One region of the Microbacterium sp. NPDC087868 genome, then DNA from elsewhere that is predicted to be linked to it. Evidence: riboswitches for the same ligand, from Rfam matches in the RefSeq annotation. Region 1 holds a riboswitch; the other holds the start of a gene.

Region 1 (7,660 bases):
GGCGCCGAACATCTTGTGGCGCAGCGAGCCCTCGGTGTATTCGGTCTTGTAGACCCCGCGCGCCTGCAGCTCGGGAACCACGTACTCGACGATGTCCTCGAAGGTGCCCGGAGTGACAGCATAGGCGAGGTTGAAGCCGTCCACGTCGGTGTACTCCACCCAGTCGATGAGCTTCTCGGCTACCTCGGCGCCGGAACCGACGGAGACCGGGCCGAATCCGCCCACGCCGATCCATTCGGCCAGCTGGCGGATGGTCCACGGCTTGCCGGTATCGCCGCTGGCCTTCTTGAAGGTTTCCACCGAGGACTGGATGGCGTTGGACTTCACGTCGTCGCCGATGACATCGTCGGGGCCGTAGACGGACATGTCGATGCCGGTCCAGCCCGACAGCAGTGCCAGCGACCCCTCGATATCCACGTAGGAGCTGTAGTCCTGGAACTTCGCCTGGGCCAGTTCGGTGGTTTCGGCGGTGATGATGGTCTGCATGGCGAAGACCTTGATGTCGTAGCGGCCACGCCCGGCGGCCTCGGCAGCGTCACGGATCTTGCTGACCGCTTCCTTCAGCAGGTCGCGGGTGGGGCAATTGACGAAGATCGCTTCAGCGTTCGACGCGGCGAACTCGGTGCCGCGCTTGGAGGCGCCGGCCTGGTAGATCACCGGGGTGCGCTGGGTGGACGGCTCGGTGATGGCGATGCCCGGAACCTTGAAGTACTTGCCTTCGTGCTCGATCGGGTGCACCTTGGCCGGGTCGGTGTAGATGCCGGTGGCCTTGTCATTCTGCACCGCGTCGTCTTCCCACGAGCCTTCGAGCAGCTTGTAGACCACCTCGAGGTACTCATCGGCGTGGTTGTAGCGCTCGTCGTGCTCCATCTGGTCTTCCTGGCCCATATTGCGGGCCGCCGATGGCAGGTAGCCGGTGACGACGTTCCAGCCCACGCGGCCGTTGGTCAGGTGGTCCAAGGTGGCCAAGCGGCGGGCGAAAGCGTACGGGTGCTCATAGGCGGTACCTGCGGTGACGCCGAAGCCGAGGTTCTCGGTCACAGCGGCCATGGCGGAAACCAGCATCATCGGGTCGTTGACCGGTGCCTGCGCGCCGGAGCCCAGCGGGGTCACGTTGGTGCCCTTGTACACGTCGTAGGTGCCCAGCACGTCGGCGAGGAACAGTCCGTCGAACTTCCCCTTTTCCAGCACCTTGGCCAGGTGCGTCCAGTAGCCCAGGGTGTTGTAGGTCGAGGCCTTGTCCTGCGGATGGCGCCACAGGCCCGGCGACTGGTGCACCACGCAGTTCATGTCGAATGCGTTGAATAGGATCTCGCGCTTGTTCTCGCTCATGGCTTTGCCCCCATAGGTCGGTAATCGTGGAAAGTTGCTGGTTTGCGTCGCAGGCCCTCAAGCCCGCTGGGTTGAATCTTCGCCGGTGACGGACAGCCGCTGCGGCTGGACCCCGTTGATCTCGTAGTCCCCGACGATGCGCGCCTTGTAGATCGCCGGGTTATGGGTGGCGATGGTGCGCGCATTGCGCCAGTGCCGGTCCAGGTTGCAGCCGCTTCTGGTGGACGAGGCTCCCAGTCCGTCGAAGAGCTTGCTGGTCACGCCGATGGCCAGTGGCTGCACCACGGTTTGCGCGCGGTTGGCGGCCAGCTCGCATACGGCGTAGCGTTCCTCGTCGTTCAGTCCCGGATCGCCCAGGGCCGCCTCGACTTCGAGTACCGCGCCGATCACCACGGAGTCGGCAGCGAAGGACTCCGCGGAAACTTCGCCCACCAGCTGGAGGACCTGGGGTTCCTGGTATACCGGCACCCCGGTTCCGGTGGTGAAGATGCGGGTGCGCGCCTGCACCGCGTGACGCAGGTCGTTCAATGCGGCGCGGGCGATGCCCGCCTGCACGGCCATGAGAACCAGCTGGAAGATCGCCGCTTCGGAGTCATTGGTCTGCTGCGGCATGAAGCAATCCACCGGGACCTGGTGGAATTCGGTGGTGCCGGTTCCGGTGAGGCCCTGGCCGAACCCATCCCAGTCGTCGAGGATCTTGACGCCGCTGCGCTGGGTGGAGACCACGGCGATCTGGCGGCCGGCGAGCTCCGGGTGGGCCACGGCAACGGTGGTCCAGTCGGCAAAAATGGTGCCGGTGCAGTAGTACTTTTCACCGTCGATCACCCAGCGCCCGTCCACGGTGCTGGCCTTGGTGTTCAAGGTGCCCAGGGCGTTGCCACCGCGTTCGGTGTAGGCGTTGCCGATAATCTGCCCAGCAGCGATGCGAGCGACCCACTTCTTGCGCAGCTCTTCGTCCTCCAGCGCCAAGACGTTCTCGACGAATGCGATATGCGCACGCCACAGCTGGCCTACGTGGGAGTCCGCCTCGGACAGCTCGATGAGCAGACGGAAGACATCCACCAGCCGTGCGCCGTAGCCCCCGTCGGCAACGGAAAGGCGCAGCGCACCGAAACGCTCGCGATTCAGCAGGCCTACCTGCTCGAAAGGAAGCACGCGGTTCAAGTCGCGGTCCTTGGCTGTCGCGGCGATCTGCGCAAAAACGGGACGGAAAATTTCGGCCAGCCGGTCGTATTGCTCATCCGCACTTGGTCCGGGGGTGATTTTCAGCAATTGCCTGGTCGGCAGCTGTTCTTCAAACTTGTCCAGGTCCATTGTGGTGGCCTGCGAAGGGTCACTGAGCTGGTTGAAGTCCAGTCCGAGGGCATTGTGCGATTCACCAATAGGCATCAGGGTTCTCAATTCTTTCCATCGGTCCTGGCGGTAGCACCGTCCCGCTATTGGGGTGGTTGCTGCGGCGTCGTGGAGCCAGATCTCTCAGCCGCTCTGGATGGGTCGTAATTCATTTGTAACGGTAATAAACCGGCGTTTCCAACCCGCGAAGTCACATTTCGTCCCAGTGCCGGCAGTGCCCATCTTCAAATTTCACAGCCTAATCCGCGTCCTGCCGAAGATGAGTTGCAAAGTTTTGCTTAATGTCGAGCAAACCGGCCTGCAATAAAATAAATAACGAAATTTCTGGGCAATGTGACGTAGTTGTCGAAGATTTTTTCATATTACGCAAGATTTGCGTTCAAATCGTTCGACTCGTTGTAATGGACACGTAACCATCCCGAGCGGCCGAGAGATCTGGCTCCACGACGCCGCAGCAACCACCTTTGGAGTTTTGCTCTGCAGGCCGGTGCTACCGCCAGGAACGATGGAGATGAACATGACTCTTTCCTTTGCAGCGCCCGAGGCAGCTCCCGTTGCCTCAGCTTCAAGCGCCCTGGACGTGCAGTTCAGCAACGTGTCGCGAACCTTCACCACCAAGATGGAAAGCCGCACCGTTCTGACCGATATCAACCTGCAAATTCCAGCAGGTCAAGTCGTGGCCATTCTTGGAGCCAGCGGTTGCGGAAAATCCACGCTGCTGCGTTCAGTATCGGGCTTGGACCACCCCACCACCGGCACCATCCGCACCGGCACCCGCGAGGTCACCGGCATCAACGAGTTATGCGCCGTTGCCTTCCAGGAGCCCCGGCTGCTGCCATGGCGCTCGGTTCGCCAGAACATTGCACTGGGCCTGGCACCGGAAACCGATAAGCGCGCCGGCAACTCGCTGATCGATGAGTTGATCGAGCTGACCGGTCTGAGCCATGCAGCCAGCTTGCGCCCACGCGAGATCTCCGGAGGCATGGCGCAACGGGTTTCGCTGGCTCGCGCGCTGGCTCGGCGCCCGGGTGTATTGCTTCTTGATGAACCCTTCGGCGCCCTCGATGCGCTGACACGCTTGAAGATGCAGGATCTGCTGCTCTCGATTCACGCATCGTTCCCCACCACTGTTCTCATGGTGACCCATGATGTGGACGAGGCGTTGACTTTGGCTGACCGCGTGATTGTTCTGGGGCGAGGCGCTGGGCATAGTGCAGCGGGCGTCATCGAGGATCTGTCCATCTCAGCTGTGCATCCACGCCGGCATACCGATGAAAAGTTCGTTGCAGATCGCCTGCACCTATTGCGCCTGCTCGGCGTCGACCCAACCAACCATTAGTCCCGGCCACGCCGTGGGTCCCGAACCATTCGTCCCCTTTGCCTTTTCACCTACACCGCTTGCACGCACAATTCTAGGATTCTCCATGCTTTTGAACCGTCTCACCCGCCGCACTGCATTGTCCGCCGCCGCCTTGATCGTTGGCGCAGTTGCCCTGACCGGCTGTGCTGGCGAAAACGCTACAGCCTCCTCGGATGGTCAGACCCTGTCCATCGACTTTGCCACTTACAACCCGCTGAGCCTGGTACTCAAGGAAAAGGGATGGTTGGAAGCAGCCGCCAAGGAGCAGGGCGTAAATGTCGAATGGATCCAGTCCGCTGGTTCCAACAAGGCCAATGAAGCTCTTCGCGCCGACGCAATCGATGTTGGTTCCACAGCCGGTTCCGCTGCGCTCCTGAACCGTTCGAACGGTGCACCCATCAAGACCATCGCACTGTATTCGCAGCCGGAATGGGCGGCCCTGGTAGTGGATAAGGACTCGAAAATCGAGTCCGTTGAAGATCTCGCTGGCAAGACCGTGGCCGCTACAAAGGGCACCGACCCATACTTCTTCCTGCTGCAGGCGCTGGAATCCGCGGGCTTGAGTGAAGCTGACATCAAGCTGCAGAACCTCCAGCATGCCGATGGACGTACCGCCCTGGCCAACGGCTCGGTTGATGCCTGGAGCGGTTTGGATCCGATCATGGCCGCTGCCGAAAAAGACGGCGCGCAACTGGTTTACCGGAACTTGGATTTCAACACCTACGGTGCGCTGAACGCTCGCGAAGACTTCATTGAGCAGAGCCCCGAACTCGCCCAGCTCGTTGTCGATGCCTACGAAAAGGCTCGTGGCTGGGCAGCTGACAATCCCGAGGAAACCGCAGAAATCCTGGCCGACGTAGCAGGGCTCGAACCAGGAGTTGCTGCCACCGTCATTGAGGAACGCTCCAATCTGGACGTTCCGGCAGTTCCCGACGCCAAATTCACTGGAGTCCTGAGCAAGATTGCTCCCACGCTGGTCGCTAGCGGCGATGTCTCGGAGCAGGAATCCGTTGATGAAGCTCTGGAAACCCTCATCGATGACCAGTTTGCCGTCAAGGCAGACGCAACAAAGATCTCCGGAGAGTAACCAGCCATGAGTCCCTCTAACGTGGCTGGAACCCGCGGAAGCCAAACACCTGCCAAGCAGAAGGCCAGCATGGCCGCAACGATCCTGCGTGCCCCGAAATGGCTGCTTGCGCTGGTCTTGCCGCTGACCACCCTGGCTGTGTGGCAATTTGTCACCGTTACCGGAATCGTTGCTCCGTGGACACTGCCAACTCCGGGTTCAGTGGTTTCTGCTGCCATTGAGCTCTTCCAGGATGGCGAACTCGGAAAGCACATCGGCATCTCCACTCAGCGTGTTCTTCTCGGTTTCGCCTTCGGATCATTGCTGGGCTTGGCGCTGGGTGCGCTTGTCGGACTGTCCAAATTGGCAGATGCATTTCTGGGACTGAGCATCAGCGCCCTGCGTGCAGTCCCTTCCTTGGCTTGGGTTCCGCTGCTGGTGCTCTGGATGAAAATGGGTGAAGATTCCAAGGTCACACTCGTGATCATTGGTGCCTTCTTCCCGGTCTTTACCACCGTCGCCTTGGCGTTGCGCCATGTCGATGCCCACCTGGTCGAAGCAGCCCGCTCCTTCGGGTTGAAGGGATTGAAGCTGCTGCGCACCGTCCAGCTGCCCGCAGTGGTCCCTTCGATCTTCTCCGGCCTGCGTTTGGCACTAGCCCAAGCTTGGCTCTTCCTGGTCGCAGCCGAACTCCTCGGCGCGTCAATGGGCCTTGGCTTCTTGCTCACCGACTCGCAGAACAACGGCCGATTGGACCGCCTGATCATGACCATCGTGCTGCTGGCCGTCTTTGGAAAGATCACCGATGCCCTGCTGTCGATAGCAGAACGCTGGGCTATCAAGCGCTGGACCTGAAACCGGACCCGCTAATACCCGCTAGTACCCGCTAGTACCCGCTGACAAAGCTACCCCTCACCAAAGAAAGTTTGCGATGACCACCGAATTGGCAACAACCTCAACTCAAGTTTCAGAGGCAGCACGCCAGGAATTCTGGGACGAAGCGGCGAACCTCTTGGATTGGGACATCCCGTGGCACACCACCAGCCGCATCATTCCGGCCGATCCGGATGCCAAGCGCGGACCGGAAATTTCTTGGTACCTCGGCGGCAAGCTGAACGCCGCAGTGAACTGCGCCGACCGCCATGTAGCTGCGGGACGCGGGCAGAAGGTCGCACTGTATTTCGAAGGCGAGCCCGGAGACCGGGTAGCCGTCACCTACAAGAATTTGCAGGAGCGGGTCTCCCAGGCAGCCAACGCCTTGGAATCCCTGGGTGTGGTGAAGGGCGACCGCGTGGTCATTTACCTGCCGGTGCTCATTGAAACAATTGTCATCACCTTGGCTTGCGCCCGCATCGGCGCCATCCACTCGCTGGTCTTCGGCGGGTTCTCCGCCGAAGCGCTGAGGTTCCGCGTGGAGGACACCAAGGCAAAGGTCCTGGTCACCACCGACGGCCAGTTCCGCCGCGGCACTTCGGTTCCGGTCAAAGGCAACGCCGATGCGGCCGTTGCCGGCGAGAACGAAATCGAAAAGGTCCTGGTTATCCGCCGCACCGGCGACGAAATCCCGTGGACCGAAGGCCGCGACATCTGGTGGCATGAGGTGGTTGATACCCAGTCCACCGAGCACCACGCGCAGGCATTCGATGCGGAAACACCGCTGTTCATCATGTACACCTCGGGAACCACCGGCCAGCCGAAGGGCTTGGTGCACACCACCGGCGGGTACCTGACGCAGGCGGCCACCAGCTACAACCTGCTGTTCGCCAACCCGGACGAATCCCAGCGCGCCAAGGACGTGCACTGGTGCACCGCCGACCTCGCCTGGGTCACCGCGCATACCTACGAGATCTACGGCCCGTTGGCCAATGGCGTCACCCAGGTAATCTACGAGGGCGTCCCCAGCGCCCCGCACCCGGGCCGCCACTTCGAGGTCATTGAACGCTACAAGGTCACCAGCTACTACACCGCTCCCACCTTGGTCCGCTCGTTGATGGGCTGGTTCCCGGACGGCATCCCCGCTCAATACGATCTGTCCTCGGTGAAGATCGGCGGCACTGTGGGTGAAGCCGTCAATCCCGAGGCATGGAAATGGTTCCGCCAGCAGATCGGCCGGGACAGCGAAGCAGGACTGCCGATGGTTGACACCTGGTGGCAGTCCGAATCCGGCGCGACCGTGCTTTCCCCCCTGCCGACCGATGGACATTTCAAGCCAGGCTGCGCCGCACGCGCGCTGCCGGGCATCTCGGTGGACATTGTTGACGATGGCGGCCTGAGCGTGCCGGCCAACCAGCAGGGCAATATTGTCATCACGCGCACTGGCCCGTCGATGGCCCGTACCGTATGGGGCAACCCGACGCGCTACTACACCAGCTACTGGGAACAATACGTAGAGCAGGGCTGGTTCTTGGCTGGCGACGGTGCCCGCTTCGATGAGGACGGCGATATCTACATCCTGGGCCGCACCGACGACGTGATCAATATTTCCGGCCATCGGCTTTCCACCATTGAAATCGAATCGGCATTGGTCACCCACCCCGGCGTGGTGGAAG
Region 2 (7,660 bases), on a different contig from region 1:
AGAATGGTTTGTATGCAAGAAGAAGAACTGATGCAGACGGTCGAAGAAGAATTCACCGCCATCTTATTGCGCGCCCGCCAGATGCTGATCCGTCGCGCCAAGATCATCCACCCGGACCTGCAGGATCCGGGGTACCGCTTGCTTGCAGTGGTCATCCGCGATGAAGCCCAGCAACAGGGAGCACTCGCAGAAAAACTGCGTCTGGACAAGGCGACTATTTCCCGCCTCGTGCAGCACCTCGAGTCTCTGGAACTTGTCACCCGCACCCAGGATCCTTCCGATGGCCGGGCCCAGCTGGTCTCGGCAACAGAAAACGCCAAGGAAAAATGGCGCTCCAGCGGTAACACGCTGCGTGAGGAACTGCGCCGCCAGCTCAAGGAATGGGAAGCCTCCGAACTGAAGAATTTTGGAGATCTCCTGCACCGCCTCAACGACAGTTTTGAACAGATTCTCTAGTCCCCGATCATCAGCTGAAGCCTTGGAGACCTTCTGGTTTCCAAGGCTTCAGCTTTTTAGGCTCACTCCATCAGCGCCAGGAAATCATCGGCGCTTAACGCAGCACTCTGCGCGGCTTGGGCAGTCTCTCCCAGGACATCATTGAACAGCTGCGTCTTCTTGGCCTGCAACGCGAGCACCTTGGATTCGATGGTGTCCTTTGCCACCAAGCGGTACACATAGACCGGACGAGTTTGCCCAATGCGGTGGGCCCGGTCAATAGCCTGGGCTTCAGCCTGCGGGTTCCACCATGGGTCCAGCAAGATGCAGTAGTCGGCGGAAGTGAGATTAATGCCGAAGCCGCCGGACTTCAGCGAGATGAAGAAGACCGGGAAATCTCCTTCACTGAAACCGTCAATCAGTTCCTTGCGCCGAGGGCCAGTGGTGGACCCGTCAAGGTATCCGTGCTCGATGCCCAGCTCTTCAGCGACGTCGCGTGCCTTGGCCAAGAAACTGGTGAATTGGCTGAAGACCAGAATCCTATGCCCTTCAGAAACCGCGTCCCCCATGAGTTCGCGCAGCATTTCCAGCTTCGCGCTCGGGGCATCGCCCTCGCCTACCAGGGACGGATCCAAGGCCAGCTGGCGCAGCAGGGTCAGCGACTGGAGAATCTGGAAGCGATTCGAATCAACGTCGTCAACCAGGCCCAGGACTTCTTGCCGCACGCGCTGGAAGCGGCGGTCATAGGCTTTGCGGTGCCCCGGCTCCAGTTCGACTTCCAGCACCTGTTCGGTCTTCGCCGGCAGCTCTGGAACGACCTGTTCCTTGGTACGGCGCAGCACGAACGGACGCAGTCGGCTCTTCAGGCGCTCCAGGCGCTCCTGGTCTCCGTCGGCAATGGGCTTCTGGTAGTTGTCCTTAAAGGACTTCGCACCGCCCAGCAGGCCTGGTGCAGCCAGTGAGACCAACGCCCACAGTTCCAGCAGGTTGTTTTCCATGGGAGTGCCAGTGACCACGAATTTGCACGGCACTGGCAGCTGCCGGGCCTGCTTGTAGCCTTTGGAGGCATGGTTCTTCAGTTGCTGGGCCTCGTCCATGATCATGACGTTGAATCCGGCGGCTTCAAAATCCTCATAGGCCAGGCGGAAGATCGTGTAGCTGGTAACTACCAATTGGGCGTCACCGATCTGCGACGCCATGCTTTGGCCGCTCTTTCTAGCTGTTGAAGTGATGCCGGTGACTCTCATCTGCGGCGCAAATCGCTGCGCCTCATTGATCCAGTTGCCCACCACCGAGGTAGGAGCCAGCACCAGGAATTTCTGGGCAGGATCCTCGACGCGCGCTTGTTCAAGGCAAGCCAGCAGCTGGACGGTCTTGCCCAGACCCATATCGTCGGCAAGGACGCCACCGAGATCATGGGTACGCAAGAAGTTGAGCCAGGATAGGCCGTGGCCCTGATACGGGCGCAGTTCAGCGTTGAACGTTTCCGCTAGTTGGACCGGCTGCATTTCTTCACCGCTTTGCAGCGCCTTCATGGTCTGCAGCCACTGGTTGTGCTGGGCTTCGATAATGCCCAGATCCACCAGTTCTTGCCACCAGTCGATGCTCAACTTATGGATGCGGATCGTATCGCCCTGCACCGTGCCCAGCTCCCCGGCCTCTGATATCAGCTGGCGCAGCTGCGTGAAATCTGCACCATCAATCGGGATCACCGTAAGGTCATCGAGGACGAGATACTCATCTTGCTTGGTCAAGGCCTCCAGCAGCAGTGGGAACGGGACCTTGGTCTCGTCCAGGAGCACTTCCACAGACAAGTCGAACCAGTCCCCCGTGCTTTCGCCGGCTTCGACACTGACAGCGGCCGGCGCGTGGCTGATCCGGTACTTCGGCAGCCTGTTCTGCTCTTCAACGACCACATCGGAATGCTCTGCCAATAGCGGCAATGCGTAGACCAAGAAATCGATGGATTCGGAGGTGCTGAAGTCCTTCGGCGGGAAGATTCCTGAAGAGGTCAGTTGCCCCAAGGAAGCCTGCGCGCCGAGCTTGTCCTGCACCGAAGCAGCAATTTCCTTTTCCACGGCATACTGGCGGGGGCCCGCGGAGGCGTACTCCCAGGAATAGCTCACGGTCAGCGGAGTTCGGATGCTCTCCAGGGACAGCTTGAGGCTGGGGCGTGCTGGAACAGGGATGCTGTAGCTGTCATCCTCGCTCTTCAACGGTGCCATCAGGCGCAATCGGTCCAGGTGCTGGCGCTCGAAAAGCTCAACGCCTTCCTGCGGGATGGATTGCGCACCGGATTCAATAAATGTGGCCAGTTCCTTCGTGACCGGTTCAGCGAACCGGGCCAAACCGATTTCCCTGGCCTTCGGCAAGGGGCTGGACGCGTAAGCCAACAAGGTCGGCGGCGTGCCTATGGGCAAGAGGTAGACGTGCTCTTCGCTCGGCCCGCGCAGCTTCCCTTCCATGCTCAGGCCATGTTCACCGCGACGCACATCCACGTGTGCCATGGCTGGTTGCTCGCTGAACTCCACCGGGGCCTTGGCCGTAGAACCACCGTTGACGATCTGCACTCCAGCTTCACGCAGGGCTTCGAACGCATCCAGCAGGTCCTGGCCTGGAAGATCCATCAAGGAGATCCACTCCTTGGGATCCCACGAATGGCGATAAGTATCTTGTTCAACGTGTTCACGCAACCGGTCCAGTTCAACGACCGCACGACGCTGCTTCTTGGAGAACCGCGCATCAAAAGCAACATTGCGCCAGCTGATCCCGGTTTGGATCCAGGGGCTCTTGGTTCCCTGGCGGGCCGGGCGTGCCTGCAAGGTCAGCGCGTCCTCGCCGCCATAACGCGGTTCGCTTACCACTTTCAGGATCAATCCCAGCGGTTCTTCGGCAACCAGCGGCTCATCGGAAATGACTGGAAGCAGACGGTCAAGGGTACGTTCCCACTGCGGCTTGCTATTGCGTTTCCAAGCGTGGGGATCCACCCCGGAGTCGGAGACGAAAAAGCCCTGGTCTTCTTCGGTGGTGACCTCAATGAGCAAGGCGGCGACATCTTCACAAGACTGAACCCCCGGATGCTTGCCGCAGAAGCTGGTGAAGCTGATATTGCCCTCGGTGATTTCCAATTGGGCCATCACCGATTCACGCAGCACCACACCGGAGATGCGGGTAGATCCCGGTTGCATTACCCGGTTGGCGATCTGCACTTTTCCGGAATCACACAGGAATTGGCCCAGGTTGTATTCGGATTCGGTCACCAAGGTCTGGGCCGCAGAAAGTGTCAGCTGGAATTCCATACTCGCCGTTCATTGTTCGTGCAGTGGGCGCCCGAGAGCTAGATTCCATCTTAGCGAGCCGGAAAGCAAGATGCCCGGTGACGAAAAGTTACTTCTGCCCTTTACCCGCGGGCCCTGAAACCGATAGAAATTAATCACTGAATCACGAGTTCCACTCTTTGAGCCCTGGCTGAGTGGACGGCAACCCTCCTGCGTCATTGTGCGGGGTGCCCCAGGTGAAGATTCGACGCATCTTGAACGCCAAGATGCGTAAGCGATGGCGCCCCTTGCGCCAGAAAGGGGATCAATTCCCCATGACTAATGCAGCATCTGCCCCGACCGTATCCGAAGACCGTGCACAGCGCCTGCAGGAAGCAGGCAAAGGCTGGGGCGAACGAATTTCGGCTGCGCCGCAAAGTGCCCAATTGACTTTCACCGTCGAGGGCGAAGGCTTCGATTCGGTAGCCAGCAACATTGTCTCCGGCAAGCACACCTTCCAGGTCGACGAGCCAGCTGCCCTGGGCGGCAGCGACCTGGCCGCAAGCCCCGTGGAATACGCGCTCGGAGCGCTCATCTCCTGCCAGGTTGTGGTCTACCGCTTGTACGCGCAGAACCTCGGCATCCAGGTGGACGACGTGAAGATCCAGGCCAATGGCCACCTCGATGTCCGCGGACTCTTCGGCATCGACCAGACCATCCGCCCCGGCTTCTCGTCGGTGGATCTGGACATCCGGATTGCCGGACCGGAATCAGCTGAACGCTATGAAGAACTGCGCCGCGCAGTGGATGCACACTGCCCGGTGCTGGACCTCTTCGCCAATCCGGTGCCCGTGACAACCGCGGTAAGCATCGCAGAGACCAACTAGAGTTCGCTGAACTAAAAAGCACCGCGGCGGCCCCCGACTTCAGGGGCCGCCGCGGTGCACTTCTAGCTGAAGCCAACTATTGCCCCAGGAAGTTCAGCAGGACTTTGCCGGAGCGAGCCGAATCCTTGGCCGTTTCGAAGGCTTCAAGCGCATCGGCGACCGGGAACTCGTGGGTTACCGCCTCGGAAACCTGCAGTGAACCGTCGGCCAGGGCAGCAAGCACATGGTCGATTTCGTCGTTGAAGCGGAAGGAACCAACCAGTTCCAGCTCGCGGGTAATAGCCAGCGAAATGAGTGCGGGTTGTTCTCCTGAGGGCAGCAACCCGACCATGACCACTCGACCGCCGCGCACGGCACCGCGCACGGCGGAGGCCAACCCGCGGAAGTTGCCGCTGGCCTCGATCACCACGTCCGCGCCCACCTGGGCAAGAGCTTCCTGGTCATCGGCGCGCAAAGTTGAAGTGGCACCGAGTTTCCCGGCGATTTCCAACGGCTTCTCGTGCATGTCCACTGCGATGATTTCTTTGGCTCCGGCACGCTTGAGCACTGCTACAGCGAGAGCTCCGATCGGCCCAGCACCAATAACCAGCGCCTTCTTGCCGGCGACTTCACCGGCGCGCGACACCGCATGCCAAGCAACCGCAGCCGGTTCTGCCAGTGCCGCATCACGCAGTGCTAAGCCAGCAGGCAGCTCACGCAGCATGCGTGATGGCAGGTTCACTTCGCGGGCGAATGCGCCCTCGGTGTGCGGGTAGCGGGCGGCCGAGCCCAGATAGGTGCACCCCGGGGAAAGATTCGGGCGGTCGGCCGGGTAGGGTTCCCCGGTCTCGCCTGGTGTTGCCGGGTGCACGGCGACTTTGGTTCCGGCTGCCGGCCCGCTGCCGTCAGCGGCGGCCTGCATGACGGTCCCGACGATTTCATGCCCGAGAACCATTGGAGCCTTGAGGATCGATTCCCCGGCGGCGCCGTGGCTCCAGTAATGCAAGTCTGATCCGCAGATACCGCCGTAAGCGATGGCAACGCGTGCTTCATCTGCTCGCGGCGCTGCCAGCTCGATTTGTTCAATACGCAAATCATCGGCTGCATGGGCCACGACGGCCAACGTGCTGGTGGCGAGGGAATTAGACGACAACGCTCATGCCTCCGTCGATGAAAATGGTCTGCCCGTTCACGTAGTTCGATCCATCCGAGGCCAACCAGACTGCTGGTCCGGCCAGATCCTCGACAGTTCCCCAACGGGCAGCCGGGGTGCGGCCCAGAATCCAGGAATTGAATTTCTCGTCATCCACCAGATTCTGCGTCATCTCGGTGTGGATGTAGCCCGGTGCGATGCCGTTGATTTGCAGTCCCGAACCAGCCCATTCGGCGGTCATGGCGCGGGTGAGATTGCGCAGGCCTCCCTTGGCCGCACTATAGGCGGAGATGGTGGGGCGGGCCAAGTCGGTTTGCACCGAGCAGATGTTGATGATCTTGCCTTCGCCACGCTGCACCATGGAGCGTGCGACCTCTCGGCCTACCAGGAATGCGCTGGTGAGGTTCGTGTCAATCACACGCTGCCAGTCGGATACTTCCAATTCCAGCATCGGAACGCGGTGTTGGATACCGGCGTTGTTCACCAATATGCGGATGGGGCCGATGGTCTTTTCAATGGCGGCAATGTTCTCGCGCACGGCGGCATCATCGGTGACATCGAAGCAGACGCTATGGATTCTTTCGGCGCCATAGCGGGTGCCGAATTCGGCGACAGTTTCGGCCAAGCGTTGCGCATCGCGGCCGTGCAGGATGATGGTGGCTCCGGCATCGGCCAGGGCACGGGCAAGTTCGCGGCCAATACCGCGGGAGGACCCGGTCACCAGGGCCAGTCGTCCGGTCAGGTCAAAAAGTTGGCTCATGAGTTCCCTCGCATGAAGTGTCGATGGTTCATCGACGGGAACTCACCAGCGGTATGTACCGGCTGCTGTATCCGAAAAAGTAGCCCCGTCGCTTCCCCAAAAACATATCAGATATAAGAGGTGCGAGGGGCCATAAAGTCCGACTTATTTATTTGAAAACTATCCTGCCGGATCTAGCGGGTCTGCGAGTAGAACCAGTTGATGTGCTCTTCGAGCAGCTGGGCCGCCCGTTCGCGCTGGTTCGTCGCGAACGCGTGGTGGATGGCCTTGTGCTGGCGGCGCAGGATGCGCACCACCGGCTGCCAGGCCTCATCGCTGGGCACCGATTCGGAAACATAGTCGCTGATCGAGTTGCGCAGCGATTCCATCATCGATTCCACTACCGCGTTGCCGGCCATGGAGGCCAGGAGCACATGGAACTCGGCATCAATACGGTGGAAGGCCTCGCGCGAGAGCTGCGCGTCGTCCATGCGCATGATCAGCACCGCGGTGCGGTCAATGACCTGCTGGGCATGGATTGGATCGCGCGGCGTCATTTGCGCTGCCCAGGTTTCCAGCAGGATGCGAGATTCGACGATCTCGCGGACGTTGATCCCCTTGGCCGCCAGATGCAGGCGCAATGCCTGCGAAATGCCAGCCGAGGGGTTGGAGATGATCACCGCTCCGGAGTTGGGCCCGGAGCCGGTGGAAGTCTTGATAATGCCCATCACATCAAGGATGCGGATGGCATCGCGGACCGAGGCCCGCGAGATCCCATGCTGCTCCGCGAGCGCACGCTCGCCGGGAAGCTGGTCTCCAACGGAGAGCTTCTCCTTGCGCAGATCCTGTTCAATTGCTTGGAGAACAATCTGGTACGCACGCGGAGCTGGGTTTACTGGCATCGGATCTATTTTAGCCGTTTGAAGCTAAGGCAGCATCCAGGACAGAACCGGGGTGGACTGCAGGTAAACCAAGCAGCACAGCACCAGCAGCATGCCTACGGACCAACCGGCAACCTTCTTGAGGATCACCGACTCCTGGCCTTCCATCTTCACCGAGGTAGCGGCGATGGCCAGGTTCTGCGGGGAGATCAGCTTGCCGACCACGCCGCCGGAGGTGTTGGCGGCAACCAGCAGGTTCGGATCGATGCCGGCATTGATGCCAGCGGTCTGCTGCAGCTTGGCGAACAGCGCGTTGGCCGAGGTGTCCG

Evidence for each region. A riboswitch is a leader RNA that binds a small molecule or an ion and turns the genes downstream of it on or off. The one in region 1 is predicted to bind S-adenosylmethionine.
Region 2: linked by a shared signal. The riboswitch ahead of ACI2JZ_RS16970 (OsmC family protein) and the one ahead of ACI2JZ_RS17625 (acyl-CoA dehydrogenase) in region 1 are both predicted to bind S-adenosylmethionine.

What each region holds. Positions count from the first base shown of each region.
Region 1 covers NZ_JBJDNO010000007.1:57,671-65,330, reverse strand. The annotation lists gene ACI2JZ_RS17630 (LLM class flavin-dependent oxidoreductase) at 1-1,332, opposite strand, end outside; gene ACI2JZ_RS17625 (acyl-CoA dehydrogenase) at 1,390-2,721, opposite strand; SAM riboswitch class I at 2,737-2,828, opposite strand; SAM riboswitch class I at 3,096-3,197, shown strand; gene ACI2JZ_RS17620 (ABC transporter ATP-binding protein) at 3,197-4,024, shown strand; gene ACI2JZ_RS17615 (aliphatic sulfonate ABC transporter substrate-binding protein) at 4,110-5,132, shown strand; gene ACI2JZ_RS17610 (ABC transporter permease) at 5,202-5,966, shown strand; gene acs (acetate--CoA ligase) at 6,043-7,660, shown strand, end outside.
Region 2 covers NZ_JBJDNO010000005.1:91,489-99,148, reverse strand. The annotation lists gene ACI2JZ_RS16980 (MarR family winged helix-turn-helix transcriptional regulator) at 13-456, shown strand; gene ACI2JZ_RS16975 (DEAD/DEAH box helicase) at 519-3,734, opposite strand; SAM riboswitch class IV at 3,875-3,996, shown strand; gene ACI2JZ_RS16970 (OsmC family protein) at 4,028-4,579, shown strand; gene ACI2JZ_RS16965 (L-idonate 5-dehydrogenase) at 4,656-5,711, opposite strand; gene ACI2JZ_RS16960 (SDR family oxidoreductase) at 5,701-6,471, opposite strand; gene ACI2JZ_RS16955 (FCD domain-containing protein) at 6,645-7,352, opposite strand; gene ACI2JZ_RS16950 (L-lactate permease) at 7,377-7,660, opposite strand, start outside.